3 regions of the Streptomyces sp. NPDC053076 genome follow, and region 2 is predicted to be linked to each of the others. Evidence: riboswitches for the same ligand, from Rfam matches in the RefSeq annotation. Region 2 holds a riboswitch; each other region holds the start of a gene.
The links. Region 2 has a riboswitch for cobalamin ahead of ACIGYR_RS36415 (CbtB-domain containing protein). Riboswitches for the same ligand answer to the same signal wherever they lie in the genome.
Positions count from the first base shown of each region.

Region 1: another riboswitch for cobalamin. It lies ahead of ACIGYR_RS15785 (energy-coupling factor ABC transporter permease); the one in region 2 lies ahead of ACIGYR_RS36415 (CbtB-domain containing protein).
Region 3: another riboswitch for cobalamin. It lies ahead of ACIGYR_RS13280 (cobalamin biosynthesis protein); the one in region 2 lies ahead of ACIGYR_RS36415 (CbtB-domain containing protein).

Region 1 covers NZ_JBITZL010000003.1:544,390-548,700, forward strand. The annotation lists gene cbiQ (cobalt ECF transporter T component CbiQ) at 1-564, opposite strand, end outside; gene ACIGYR_RS15780 (energy-coupling factor ABC transporter substrate-binding protein) at 571-939, opposite strand; gene ACIGYR_RS15785 (energy-coupling factor ABC transporter permease) at 936-1,637, opposite strand; cobalamin riboswitch at 1,667-1,873, opposite strand; gene ACIGYR_RS15790 (hypothetical protein) at 2,122-2,805, shown strand; gene ACIGYR_RS15795 (YcnI family protein) at 2,754-3,491, shown strand; gene ACIGYR_RS15800 (hypothetical protein) at 3,626-3,868, shown strand; gene ACIGYR_RS15805 (heavy metal translocating P-type ATPase) at 3,868-4,311, shown strand, end outside.
Region 2 covers NZ_JBITZL010000014.1:35,501-39,811, reverse strand. The annotation lists gene ACIGYR_RS36430 (endonuclease/exonuclease/phosphatase family protein) at 1-309, shown strand, start outside; gene ACIGYR_RS36425 (GNAT family N-acetyltransferase) at 495-1,046, opposite strand; gene ACIGYR_RS36420 (CbtA family protein) at 1,192-1,941, opposite strand; gene ACIGYR_RS36415 (CbtB-domain containing protein) at 1,963-2,181, opposite strand; cobalamin riboswitch at 2,218-2,361, opposite strand; gene ACIGYR_RS36410 ((2Fe-2S) ferredoxin domain-containing protein) at 2,680-3,078, opposite strand; cobalamin riboswitch at 3,140-3,261, opposite strand; gene ACIGYR_RS36405 (hypothetical protein) at 3,374-3,724, opposite strand; gene ACIGYR_RS36400 (SAM-dependent methyltransferase) at 4,088-4,311, opposite strand, start outside.
Region 3 covers NZ_JBITZL010000002.1:1,340,210-1,344,520, reverse strand. The annotation lists gene ACIGYR_RS13290 (anion permease) at 1-953, shown strand, start outside; gene ACIGYR_RS13285 (hypothetical protein) at 988-1,215, shown strand; cobalamin riboswitch at 1,475-1,617, shown strand; gene ACIGYR_RS13280 (cobalamin biosynthesis protein) at 1,717-2,661, shown strand; gene ACIGYR_RS13275 (cobyric acid synthase) at 2,658-4,166, shown strand; gene cobN (cobaltochelatase subunit CobN) at 4,163-4,311, shown strand, end outside.

The DNA of each region.
Region 1 (4,311 bases), on a different contig from region 2:
CACGGCGCCGAGCCCGGCCAGAGAGCGCCACGCGGCGGTTCGGGTGGTGTGGCCGAGCCGGGCCGCCTGTGCCTCGCGAATGCGGCGGACCGAGTCCAGGAGCAGGAAGCTCATCCGGTACATCACCATCGCGACGTCCACGACGGGCGCGGGCACCCCGGCCCGCACCAGCCAGGGCAGCAGGTCGGACATCGGAGTGGTGAAGGCGAACAGCAGCACGCCGAGGGAGGCGGCCGAGGTGCGCAACAGCAGCTCTCCGGCGCGGACCGGTCCGTCCTCGGCCAGGCTGACGAACCCGTCGGGTCCGCCGACCTGGACCAGCAGCGTGGCCGCTCCCGTCAGGCAGAAGCCCAGGGGAACGCGGTAGGCACGCCACAGGCGGCGGCCGGGCACTCCCGCCGGGCCCAGCAGGACGGTGAGCGCGGTCACCAGGACGAGGGCTGCCCCCGGCCAGGGCGGCAGCGAGACGGCGAGAGCGGTGAGGCCCAGTCCGAGCACGGCCTTGTCCACGGGATGACGGCGGCGCCAGCGACTGCTGTGCGCCGCCGCGTCGATCGGCAGCACCCCGGCTCAGGTCCGTTCGGCAGCGGACTCGTCGGACGTGCTCTCCGTCGCCTCGCCGTCCGGCGCCGCAACGGCGCGGAGTTCGCCCTGGCGCCGTCCCCTGCGCAGGCCGAAGTAGTAGGCGAGCACACCCGAACCCAGGGCCGCCTGGGCGGCGAACAGCGCCGACTCGATCTCACCGGACGGCGGTTCGTACAGCGGCGAGAACCATGGCTTGTAGTCCGGCTTGATCTCGGTGATCGCCGTCTCCGCCTCGGCGTCCGCGCCGGCGAAGGGTTCCTTCTTGTGGTCGCCCAGCCCGAGCGCCACGGGAAGTACGGCCAGCGCGGCAACGCACAACAGCAGCAAGGTGTTGATCTTCGCGTTCCGGCTCATCGGGCCACCGCCTCCGCCTCCGCGGTGCCTCGGCCGCCGGTGACGAGCACACCCAGCCGGGTCAGTTCGCCCTTGCTGGACTGCACCAGCAGCCGCATCACCAGCACCGTGAGGAGTCCCTCGCTGACCGCGAGGGGAATCTGCGTGACGGCGAAGATCGAACCGAACTTCCCGAGGGCGCCCAGGAATCCGCTGCTCGGATCGGGAAACGCCAGGGCCAGCTGCACGCTGGTGACGCAGTAGGTGGACAGGTCGGCGACGAAGGCGCCGCAGAAGACGGTGACCATCAGCGGCACGTCGCAGCGGCGCAGCAGCCGATAGACGGCGTACCCGGCCCAGGGGCCGACGATCGCCATCGAGAAGGCGTTGGCGCCGAGCGTGGTGAGGCCGCCGTGCGCGAGCAACAGGGCCTGGAACAGCAGGGTGATGGTGCCCAGTACTGTCATGATCGGCGGACGGAACAGGATGGCGCCCAGGCCGGTGCCGGTGGGGTGCGAACAACTCCCGGTCACCGAAGGCAGCTTCAGCGCGGACAGCACGAACGTGAAGGCTCCGGAAGCCCCGAGGAGCAGCGTGCTCTCGGGATGTTCCCTGACTTCGCGGGTGAGTGACCGGACTCCGTGGACGACGAACGGCGCGGACACGACGCCCCAGGCGACCGCGTGCGCCGGAGGCAGAAAGCCCTCGGCTATGTGCATGGCTCGGCAGACCCTCTCCAGCACCTCGTGGATGGTTGACGTGCCTCGGCCGGTCTCCTGGCTCACGGGTACCACCGCCCATTGCCCCGCCTTCCCGGGTCCGGGGACCCAGTGGCTGCCCGCGAGGGCCGGAGCCGGACTTCCCGATCACAGTGGCGAGGGCCGCACCGGCATCACACCGGATTTCCCGTTCACCAAGGCAAGGTGACAGTAATGCCCAGGTAACGGCGATGACAAGCGAGGGTCGGCGGCGCTCGGGGGGCACACAACAGCTCGCGCCCGGCGCGTGGCCCCGAGGGCCCCGATCGGTTGTTCGCGCCACCCCGACACGCGGCCGGACGGAACAGGAGAAGGGCGGAGGAGTGAACGGTCTGCGTCTCCGGCCCGTAGGGAGAGGCACGACATGATCGAACGGCGTTCGGGCGCAGACGCGCATGCTCAGCCGCGAGGACAGTCGCCCGGACGCATGGCAGCATCTGTCCCCATGACTGTGTCCCTGGCGGTGCGGAGCGTGCGCGCGGCCGTGTTCGCCGCGCTGTGCGTGCTGCTCGCCACCGGCGGCCATGCCCTGGCCACGGGCGCGGCTCCCTCGGTGTGGGCGCAGGCCGCCGGGTTCGTGCCCGTCTTCGCCGGAGCGTGTCTGCTGGGTGGCCGTGAGGTATCGCTCGCCGGCATCGGCGGCGCCACGCTCGTCGCCCAGAGCGAGCTGCACCTTCTGTTCCATGCCGCTCGCCCCCAGCACGACTCGATGGTCGTGCACGGGGTGCGGATGGCGCACGGTCACGCGCACGCGGTGACACCTCACGCGACCCTCGCGCACATCGCGGCGGCTCTCGTGCTCACCTGGTGGTTGCGGCGCGGAGAGGCCGCGCTGTGGTCGCTGCTGCGCCGTGCGGTCGCGTGCGTGCCGGGACTCGCCGCCTGGTGGCAGGTGACCCGAGGGACACGGCGCCTGCCGGGCGCACCGAAGCAGGTCCGGTCGCCGGGCACCGGGTCATGGTCACTGAGAGGGGTGCGGCTGCGGTACGCCGTTCATCGGCGGGGGCCGCCGGCAGGGGCGGTGCCACCGAACCTTCCCCGACAGCCGCACCTCTCAGTACGGAGATCCCGCCACTCATGTCCCCGAACCGCAACACCCTGCGCCGCACCGGCGCCGTCACGGCCCTGACCGCCGCCGGGCTGCTCGCCGCCGCGGGCGTCGCCTCCGCACACGTCACCGTCCACCCCGGCAGTTACGCCAAGGGCGCCACGGACGGTGTCCTGACCTTCCGTGTGCCGAACGAGGAGGACGGCGCGAGCACCACCAAGGTGCAGGTGTTCCTCCCCACCGGCCACCCGGTCCTCGGCGTGCTCGTCTCCCCGCGGGACGGCTGGACCGCGAAGGTCACCGACACCAAGCTCAAGACGCCGGTCAAGACCGACGACGGCACCATCACCGACGCCGTCTCGGAGATCACCTGGACCGGCGGCAAGATCGCCCCCGGCCACTACGAGGACTTCGACGTCGCCTTCGGACAACTGCCGGACGACACCGGCGAGCTGACCTTCAAGACGCTGCAGACCTACTCCGACGGCAGCACCGTCCGGTGGATCGAGGAAGCCCAGGGCGACGACGAACCGGAGAACCCGGCCCCGGTCCTCAAGCTCACCGCCGAGGACGCGGCGGACGGCGATGCCACTGCCACGGCCTCGTCCGCACGTCCGGGGAACGCCGCGGGCTCCGACGCCGACACGTCCGGCGACTCGACCGCCCGGACTCTCGGCGCCGCCGGTCTGGTGGTGGGTGTACTGGGGCTCGCCGCGGCCGTCTTCGCCATCGTGCGCACCCGCTCCAGCCGGAGCGGGGACGTGTAGCACGCCGTCCGTCATGTGGCGCACGTCATGAAACGGTGCCGGAACTCGGCCCCCGGTCCGTCCGACTCCTACAGCGGTACGGCTGCGACAGCCCACCGCCGTAAGACGGTTCGACGCGACCAGGAAGGCCGAGCATGGCCGAGTCCCGACATCCCTCCCGCATCGCGGGCTTCGTACCCCGCAAGCTGACGCCCCCGCCCGCCCTCTGGGGCTTCGTGCTGCTGCTGGTGCTGGTCTTCTCGGTGTCCTACGCCGTGGGATCCGCCGCCGGACCGGTGGCACCCGGCATGCACGGCACCGGGGCCGCAACCGGTGGCGGTACGGGGAGCGGCGGGGGCACGGGTGACATGCCCGGGATGCACGGGGGCGGTGAGTGATGGGAGCCGAACCGCCGGCTCCGCTCGTCGTCACAGACCTGACGGTCGGCGGCATGACGTGCGCCGCCTGCGTGCGGCGGGTGGAGAAGAAGCTCGCCAAGCTCGACGGGGTCACGGCGACGGTCAATCTGGCCACCGGACGCGCCCGGGTCAGCCATCCGGAGGTGGTCCTGCCGGACGACCTCGTCGCGGCCGTCGCCCAGGCGGGGTACACGGCGGCGCTGCCCGAGCCTCCCGCGCCCGGCGGGCACCAGGAGACGGCAGGTGACGAGGACGGGGCCGAGGCGGCCATCCGGCAGGAACGCGAGCGGCTCGTGGTCACGGCGCTGCTGGCCGTCCCCGTTCTGGTGCTGTCGATGGTCCCGGTGCTGCAGTTCCGCAACTGGCAGTGGCTGTGCTTCATGCTCGCGGCTCCGGTCGCCGTGTGGAGCGCCTGGCCCTTC
Region 2 (4,311 bases):
CCCTCCGTCCGGCGTGCCCAGGTCGACGACATGCTGGCCGTGCTGGCGGAGGACCCCGGTCCGAAGGTCCTCCTGGGCGACTTCAACGCCGAACCGAACGCGCCCGAACTGACGAAGCTGTGGGGCCCCTTGCGTGATGCCGCCCCGAGCGGCGGCAACACCTACCCGGCGATCGACCCGGTCAAGCGCATCGACCTCGTGACCGTCTCACCGGACGTCGCCGTGACCGGCACGCGCACGGGGGAGACGGCGGCCTCCGATCACCGCCCGGTGGTCGCGGACCTCCTGCTGCGTCACCACGGCCACTGAGCCGGAGGCCGAAGACCCCGGCCGAAAGTTCAGGCCTCCTGATGCCGCAGCGGGCGTCGGCCCCCGTCGTCCTCGGTCTCACGGACGCGTACTCGTTCTGCCACCCGCGCGGCCCGTCGACACCGTGCCGCCCGGACCGGCGTCCGAACGGCGTGTCATGCCACACCGGGGCACCGGCGCTCGCATCACTGTGCGCCGGGGTCACGGAGGCCGACTGCGTCATGCCGCCAGAACGGCTCCGCATAGACCAGCGTCCCCGTCATCCATGGCTCATGCTTCGGGAGCCTGATGGCCTGGAAGGCGCCGTCCGGGATACGCAGGGATGGCTTTCGGAAGCCCAGGCCATCACCGGGCGCGAAGCCGAAACGCGAGTAATAGCCTGGATCGCCCTCCAGGAAGACGAGGGGAACACCTCGCTGCGCGAGGATCCCCAGTCCGTGTCGGACCAGGGCTGAGCCGAGACCGCGCTTATGGAGCTCAGGCATCACGGCCAACGGGCTGAGGACGTGCACATCGACCAGCCGCCGGGGGGCATCGAGCAGACTGCGGGTGAACATGGCGTGGCCGACGACCCGCCCGTCGTGCTCGGCGACCAGCGAGAGACCGTCCTCGGGCGTGATGGTGTCCCGCAGGGTATCGACCAGGTCGGCCACGACGAGGCCATGGTCACCGAACGCCTGCAGGTGAACGTTCCGCACGGCCCGTCTGTCGCTCGGAAGTTCTTCGCGAAGATCCATGCCCGGAGGGTAGAGGCCCCTCCGGGTGGCTCGCACACGGTTTTGGAGCCGGCTCGTCCGGGTGCCGGCGCGGCAGCGCCGCGAACGCGCCGCGCAGGCAATCGGCCGCCTCACCCCCGAAGGGCTCCCCGTTGTCCGGAAGGAGTCAGCGCGCGGCCGGAACCGCTCGCCCGGCGGTCGTCACCGGCTTGGGGTTCAGCAGGCGCTCGGCCAGTTCACCGAAGGCCAGACCGAAACCCATCCACAGGACGGCTTGGATGGCCAGCGCGGACAGGCGGAACCGCCACAGCAACGTGGCCGGGAAGTCGTTCGGCACCTCGTTGATGACCGGCAGGAACTCATAGGCCAGACCGATCACTACGGCGAACGCGGCCACCGCGACCACGGTCGCCCACCAGGTGCCCAGGCTGGGCGTCAGACGCTTGCCCAGGATGGTGGCGGCGACCGCGAGGAGGACGCTGAGCAGCATCATCAGGAAGTACAGGGTGGTCCGCTTGCCGATGGTGTCGGGCTCGCCCACCGACGGCGGGTTGGCCGGGTACTTCAGGAACGGCACGACGTAGACGGCGAGCAGCGCGGAGCCCGACAGCAACAGCGCCGTGGCGCGCGGGCCGAAGCGGCCGACGCGGCCCAGCGCGAAGCAGAAGGCGAGCGCGGCGATGCCGCCGAAGGCGACCCCGTAGACCAGGACGCCGGTGGCGAGGCCGGCGGTGGACTGCAGGGAGCGCGAGACGACCTCCATCTCGTGCTCGTGGGAGTGGGCGTCCTCGAAGCTGATCGCCTTGTCCACGCTCGGCTCACCGAGGAGGTAGGCCGCGATCAGGGCGAGCACGCCGGCCGCGAGGCCGGCGAGCATGCCCCGTACAAGGAGGTTCCGTACGGTTGCGGAGTTCATGGTGGTGCGGTTCCCCTCGCGTCAGTGGCAGGGGAAACCGAGCAGGTGGCGGGCGTCGTGCACCCACTCGTGGACGTCCGTGCCGTTGAACACGGAGGTGGCGCCCTGCTCGGCGCCGACGAAGTAGAGCAGGATCAGCATGAGTACGCCGAAGAAGACCGCCCAGGGAGCTATCGCCTTCAGCGGCAGCTTGGCGGGAACGGCGGGGGTGGCTGTCGGCTGGGCGACGGTCTGCGCCATGGCAGGCCCTCCTCTGGGAGTTCGCGTCCCATCTCGGTGGTGCACATGACGACGGCCACGGGTCTGACTCACGAGGCGTCTGGAGAACGCCTCGCACACAGTGGCGCGACCGTGCCGGGTTTCCACCGGCTTCCGTCTCGCCGTCGTCGATATCGGACAGACCGTACCGCGTGACCGGCGCACGGCCAAGACCGCGCCCGCCGGGGTGATCTTCCTCTCGCGCCGCCGGGCGGCCCTGAGGTGTGTGGGTGAGCGGTACGGCACTCCGGGACGTCCCGCCCCGAAGGCGCCCGTGGCCTCCACCTGGTCGGCGGTCGCGAACACCGTGCGGAGCGGGTGCCGTTCGAAGCGGGCGCCTTGCGCGAGCATCGCCTCGACGAGCCGTCCGAGCGCATCCTTCGGCGTGAGATCCGGGCGCGCTGAGGACGGTTGACGGTCACTGGTCGCCGTTGGGGCGGCCGGGCCCGGGTCCGGCCGGGGTTCTCGCCGGGGCGGTTCTCAGGGTTCCGCACGGCGCCGCGGCGGTGTGAAGGCGTACAGGTCGAGGATGTCGGGTCGGGGAGCCACGCCGGGACCGCCGGCTCGCACCCAGGTGACGATGTCCTCGGTCGCCTCCGCATCGTTGACGAGTCCGAGCCAGACCGGCCGCGCGCCGGCGGCCCGGCCCACGGCGGAGGGCTGTACGACGATGACGTTGGCCTGATCGCACACGTCGAGGCACTCGGAGACGCGCACCGGCACCTCCGCTTCCAGCCGCGCGGTCTGCGCGGCGTGATCGACCCCGGTCACCTTGGGGCTGCCGCAACAGCAGTCCCGGCACACGACGACCCGGCACGGCACCGGACCGCCGCCCGGCACGCCCAGGGGCGGTCCCTCTTCCACCGGTTGCCCGACCATGCCGCGCCACTCCCCTCCCGGGGAGATCCGCCCCGGTGTTCCTTCGAGGAGGCGACCGCGTGAGTCTCCTGGCTCCCGGGTCGCCGCTCGTCCCGCCTTCCCACCCCGATGGGGCGGTGGCCTGCCGGAACTCGCTCACCGGTCACAGTGGCGGGACCGCGCCGGATTCACACCGGCTTCCTCGGACCGCCGTCGCCTTATGTCGCCGCTCATCATTCCATCAGCGGCGCCGCGCCGTCACCCGGCCGCTGCGCGGACGGGCGCCGGCGAGCGGTGCGGGACGCGCCTCACCCCGTCAGCGGAAGAAGACGACCGACCGGAGCTTCAGACGCTCGCTGCCGTAGCCGGTGCGCGGGCGCAGCGTGAACGAGTCACCCGTGCAGTCCGGCTCGGTGAACACGATCGCGTACTCGTCGGTCCGGTTGCGCGGGGAGTGGGCCGGAGAACTGGAGCCGGGATCCGCGACCTCGGGGAGGGTGACGCACTCCCCGCTGTCCGGGTCCTCCAGAACCGCGATCCGGGGGGAGCCGTCCAGACCGGTGTACGTGTACTGGAACTCTCCCGACGCGGCGAAGGCGGAGGCGGGAACGGCGAGGGTCAGGGCGAGGGCGCCGAAGGCGGCGACCGCGGCAGTGCGAAGGCGCATGACTGTGGAGTCCCTTCACGAGCAGTGACGACGTGCGGAGTCACGAGCAGTGACGACGTGCGGCGTCAACCAGCAGTGGTGACGTGCGGAGTCACGAGGAGTGACGATGTGCGGGGTCACCCTTCCCGGGATCGCGTCGTCCCTCTCGGTCACCAGGCGGCAAATCGATCCACCGTCACCCGAACGAGTCAGCCGGGCGCGGATCCGCCCACCCGGAAGCCTCGCCGCACGCGCCCGCGGCGTGTGCCGTCGGCCCGTCGTCAGCTCCGGGGCCGGACCGTGTCCGGGTTCCGCGAACCCACCGCCGGGCCACCCGCGCGGGCGACCAGCCAAGGCGCCGACGGCAGGCGCCCGTTCATGTGGTCAGTCCCGCGTCGGACGCAGCACGAGGCAGACGAAGCCGAACGTGTCCCGGTAGCCGCGCAGCCATTCGTCCCGATGGACCGTGGCCGTCTCGAGCGCCTGGGAGCCGTCCGGATCGGCGCGATGGTCCAGGGCCCACGAGGCCAGCGACCCCGTCCAGGCCCACTCGTAGTCGTCCAGCTCCCGCCGCGTGCTGATGTGCCCGTGGACGGGTGTCCATCCGT
Region 3 (4,311 bases), on a different contig from region 2:
TGGTGGGCCTTCCCTCCAGCTCCTCGCACGCCCTGATGGGCGGCCTGGTCGGCGCCACCGTCGCCTCCGCCGGCTTCGGCGCCGTCCACGGTGACGTCCTGGTCACCAAGGTGCTGCTCCCGGCGGTCGCCGCGCCGATCGTGGCGGGCGTCGCCTCGATGCTGGCCACCCGCTTCTCCTACGGCATCGGCGGCAAGGCCGAGGGCGAGGCCACCCGCAAGGGCTACCGCGCCGGCCAGATCGCCTCCGCCGGCCTGGTCTCCCTCGCCCACGGCACCAACGACGCCCAGAAGACGATGGGCATCATCACCCTCGCCCTGATCGCGGGCGGCTCCATCGCCCCCGGTTCCAACCCTCCCACCTGGGTGATCCTCTCGGCCGGTCTGGCCATCGCGCTCGGCACCTACATCGGCGGCTGGCGCATCATCCGCACCATGGGCAAGGGCCTGACCGACCTGGAGCCGCGTCAGGGCTTCGCCGCCCAGACCAGCGCCGCGACCGCCATCCTGGCCTCCTCCCACCTCGGCTTCTCCCTCTCCACCACCCATGTCGTCTCCGGCTCGGTGATGGGCGCGGGCCTCGGCCGCAAGGGCGGTGTGGTCCGCTGGTCCACCGCGACCCGCATGATCGCCGCCTGGGTGCTCACCCTCCCGGCCGCCGCGCTGGTCGGCGCGGGCGCCGAGTCCGTCACCGACCTCGGTGACTGGGGGACCGCCGCCGTCGCCGCCTTCCTGGTCGCCTCGAGCTTCGCCATCTGGAAGTTCTCCCGCCGCGAGGTCGTCGACCACACCGACGTCGTCGCCGAGAGCGCGGAGCCGGCCGGTGTGGTCACCACCGCCATCGCCGCCGTGACCCCGCCGCCCGCGGGCCTGGTCACCGAGGGCCTGACGGCCACGATCCCCGCCCCGGCCGCCGAGCCGGCCCCCGCCACCCCGCCGGCCGCCACGGTCTGACCCCGGGCACCCGGTTACTGAAGGAAGCAACCCCATGAAGATCGACTGGGCGGCCATCGGCTCCGTCTTCGGCGTCAGCCTCGTTTTCACGGTGGGCCTGGTGGCCCTGTTCACCCTCGGCATCAACGGCCTGGCCCGGCGCGAGAAGGCCACGGCCCAGGGCGGCTCCGCCGGTCTCGCCGTCACCGGCGCCTACGTCTGCTTCGCGGCCTGCGCGGCGGCGGTGGCGTACGGCATCTACCTGATCGTGGCCAAAGCCTGAGCCACACCGTGCGGCCCGAGCCGCGCCGCGTGGCCTGACCCGCACGCGTGGCCCGAGTCGCACCGCATGGCCCGAGCCGCACCGCGTGGCCTGACCCGCACCGTGTGGCTCGGGCCGGCCCACGCCATGGCGGCGTTCCGGCCAAGCACCTCAGAGGCTCCCCTCCGGCCGCTCCGGAGGGGAGCCTCTGGCGTGCCCTCACGTCCCGTGATGTGGGGATCGGCACACTCTCCCCGCGCAGGTCAACGGCAAGTTGACGGCCGTTCCGGGCGCGTGGTGGACTGCCCAGGCCATGTACGGCGGCAAGAGAGGAAGCCGGTGCGAATCCGGCGCGGTCCCGCCACTGTCACCGGGGAAGAACCCCCCGGGAGCCAGGAACTCTCACCGCCGATTCACGTCGAACCAGGGCGCGGACACCCTGAGTGAGGACACAGATCGCCATGCTCGGCTGCCGAAGGACCAGTACCAGGACCGCTCCTGTGCCCACGGCCGGCTGAGCCGATGGGTGCCGATCGCACATACGCGTACGGCGCCGCCGCCGGCGTCCTCGGTGACCTGCTCCTCGGCGATCCGCGCCGCGGGCATCCGGTCGCCGCTTTCGGCCGGGCGGCCGGAGCCGTGGAAGGCGCCTTGTGGCGCGACCACCGCGGATGGGGCGCCCTGCACACCACCGTGTGCGCCGGTGGCGCCGTCGCTCTGGGCTCGCTCGCCGCACGCGCCGCACGCCCTTCCCGTACCGCCGCCGTCGCGCTGACCGCCGCCGCCACCTGGGCCGTCGTCGGCGGCACCTCGCTGGCCCGGGAGGCCCGCGCCGTCGGGCGTGCCCTGGAGGCCGGCGACATCGAGGCGGCCCGGGCCCGGCTGCCCCACCTGTGCGGCCGGGACCCGCAGGCGCTGGACGCCGACGGGATCGCCCGGGCGGTGGTCGAGTCGGTCGCCGAGAACACCTCCGACGCCGTGGTCGGCGCCCTCGTCTGGGGTGCCGTGGCCGGCGTGCCGGGACTCCTGGGATTCCGGGCGGTCAACACCCTGGACGCCATGGTGGGTCACAAGTCACCCCGCCACCGGCGCTACGGCTGGGCCTCCGCCCGTCTCGACGACGTCGCCGGCTGGCCGGGGGCCCGGCTGACCGCCGTACTCGCCGCCGCGGCCGGACCCGATCCCCGCGGCGCCCTGCGTGCCTGGAAGGCCGACGCGCACCGGCACCCGAGCCCCAACGCCGGGCCGGTGGAGGCGTCGTTCGCCGGTGCCCTCGGCGTCCGGCTGGGCGGGACGCTCTCCTACGCCGGCCGGGTCGAACACCGCCCCGTGCTCAACGGCGCCACCGGACGGCCGGTCCGGGTCACCGACATCGGCCGGGCCGTCCGGCTCTCCCGCCGTGTCGGACTGCTCGCGCTCGGCGTCACGGTCGCCGCGCGCACACTCCTGAAGGGACACGGGAAGTGAACGGTGGTCTCCTCGTCGCCGGCACCACCTCCGACGCAGGCAAGAGCGTCGTGACGGCCGGCATCTGCCGCTGGCTGGTACGCCAGGGCGTCAAGGTCGCGCCGTTCAAGGCGCAGAACATGTCCCTCAACTCGTTCGTCACCCGGGAGGGCGCGGAGATCGGCCGGGCCCAGGCCATGCAGGCCCAGGCGTGCCGGGTCGAGCCGACCGCGCTGATGAACCCGGTACTGCTCAAACCCGGTGGCGAGCAGAGCAGCCAAGTGGTGCTGATGGGCAGGCCGGTGGGCGAGATGAGCGCACGCGGCTACCACGGGGGCCGTCAACAGCGGCTGCTCGGCACGGTGCTGGACTGCCTGGCCGAGTTGCGGGGCACGTATGACGCGGTGATCTGTGAGGGGGCGGGAAGTCCCGCCGAGATCAACCTGCGGCGGACCGACATCGTCAACATGGGCATCGCCCGCAATGCGCGGCTGCCCGTGCTCGTCGTCGGCGACATCGACCGCGGGGGCGTCTTCGCCTCCTTCTTCGGGACGCTCGCCCTGCTCTCGCCCGAGGACCAGGACCTGGTCGCCGGGTTCCTGGTGAACAAGTTCCGCGGGGACGTCTCCCTGCTGGAGCCCGGTCTGGACATGCTGCACGGGCTCACCGGGCGGCAGACGTACGGCGTCCTGCCGTTCCGGCACGGCCTCGGCATCGACGAGGAGGACGGACTGCGGGTGTCGTTGCGGGGCACCGTACGCGAGTCAACCGTCGCTCCCCCGGTCGGCGAGGACGTGCTGCGGGTCGCCGTGTGCGCGATCCCGCTCATGTCCAACTTCACGGACGTGGACGCGCTGGCCGCCGAACCGGGGGTCGTGGTGCGGTTCGTGGACCGCCCGGAGGAACTGGCCGACGCCGACCTCGTGGTGGTCCCCGGCACGCGCGGGACCGTACGGGCGCTTCAGTGGCTGCGGGAGCGGGGGCTCGCGGACGCACTCGTGCGCCGGGCCGCCGAGGGACGCCCCCTCCTCGGCGTCTGCGGCGGCTTCCAGATCCTCGGCGAGCGCATCGAGGACGAGGTCGAGTCCCGCGCCGGGGAGGTCGCCGGGCTCGGGCTGCTCCCCGTGCGGGTACGGTTCGCCCGCGAGAAGACGTTGACCAGGCCGGCCGGGGAAGCCCTGGGCGAACCGGTCGAGGGGTACGAGATCCACCACGGCGTCGCCGAGGTCACCGGTGGGGAAGCCTTCCTGGACGGCTGCCGGGTCGGCCAGACCTGGGGCACCCACTGGCACGGTTCGCTGGAGTCGGACGGCTTCCGGCGGGCCTTCCTGCGCGAGGTGGCCACCGCCACCGGCCGCCGCTTCGTCCCCGCGCCGGACACCTGCTTCGCCGCGCTGCGCGAGGAACAGCTCGACCGGCTGGGCGACCTGATCGAACAGCACGCGGACACGGACGCGCTCTGGCGGCTCATCGAGTCGGGCGCGCCACAAGGACTGCCTTTCATTCCACCGGGAGCGCCCGCATGAGCACAGTGTTGTTGTTGTCGACCGCCGACACGGACCTGCTGGCGGCCCGGGCCGCCGGCGCCGGTTACCGCATCGGCAACCCCACCCGGGTCGACGTCGGCGAGGAGCTGCCGGGCCTGATCGAGGGCGCGGACCTCGCCGTCGT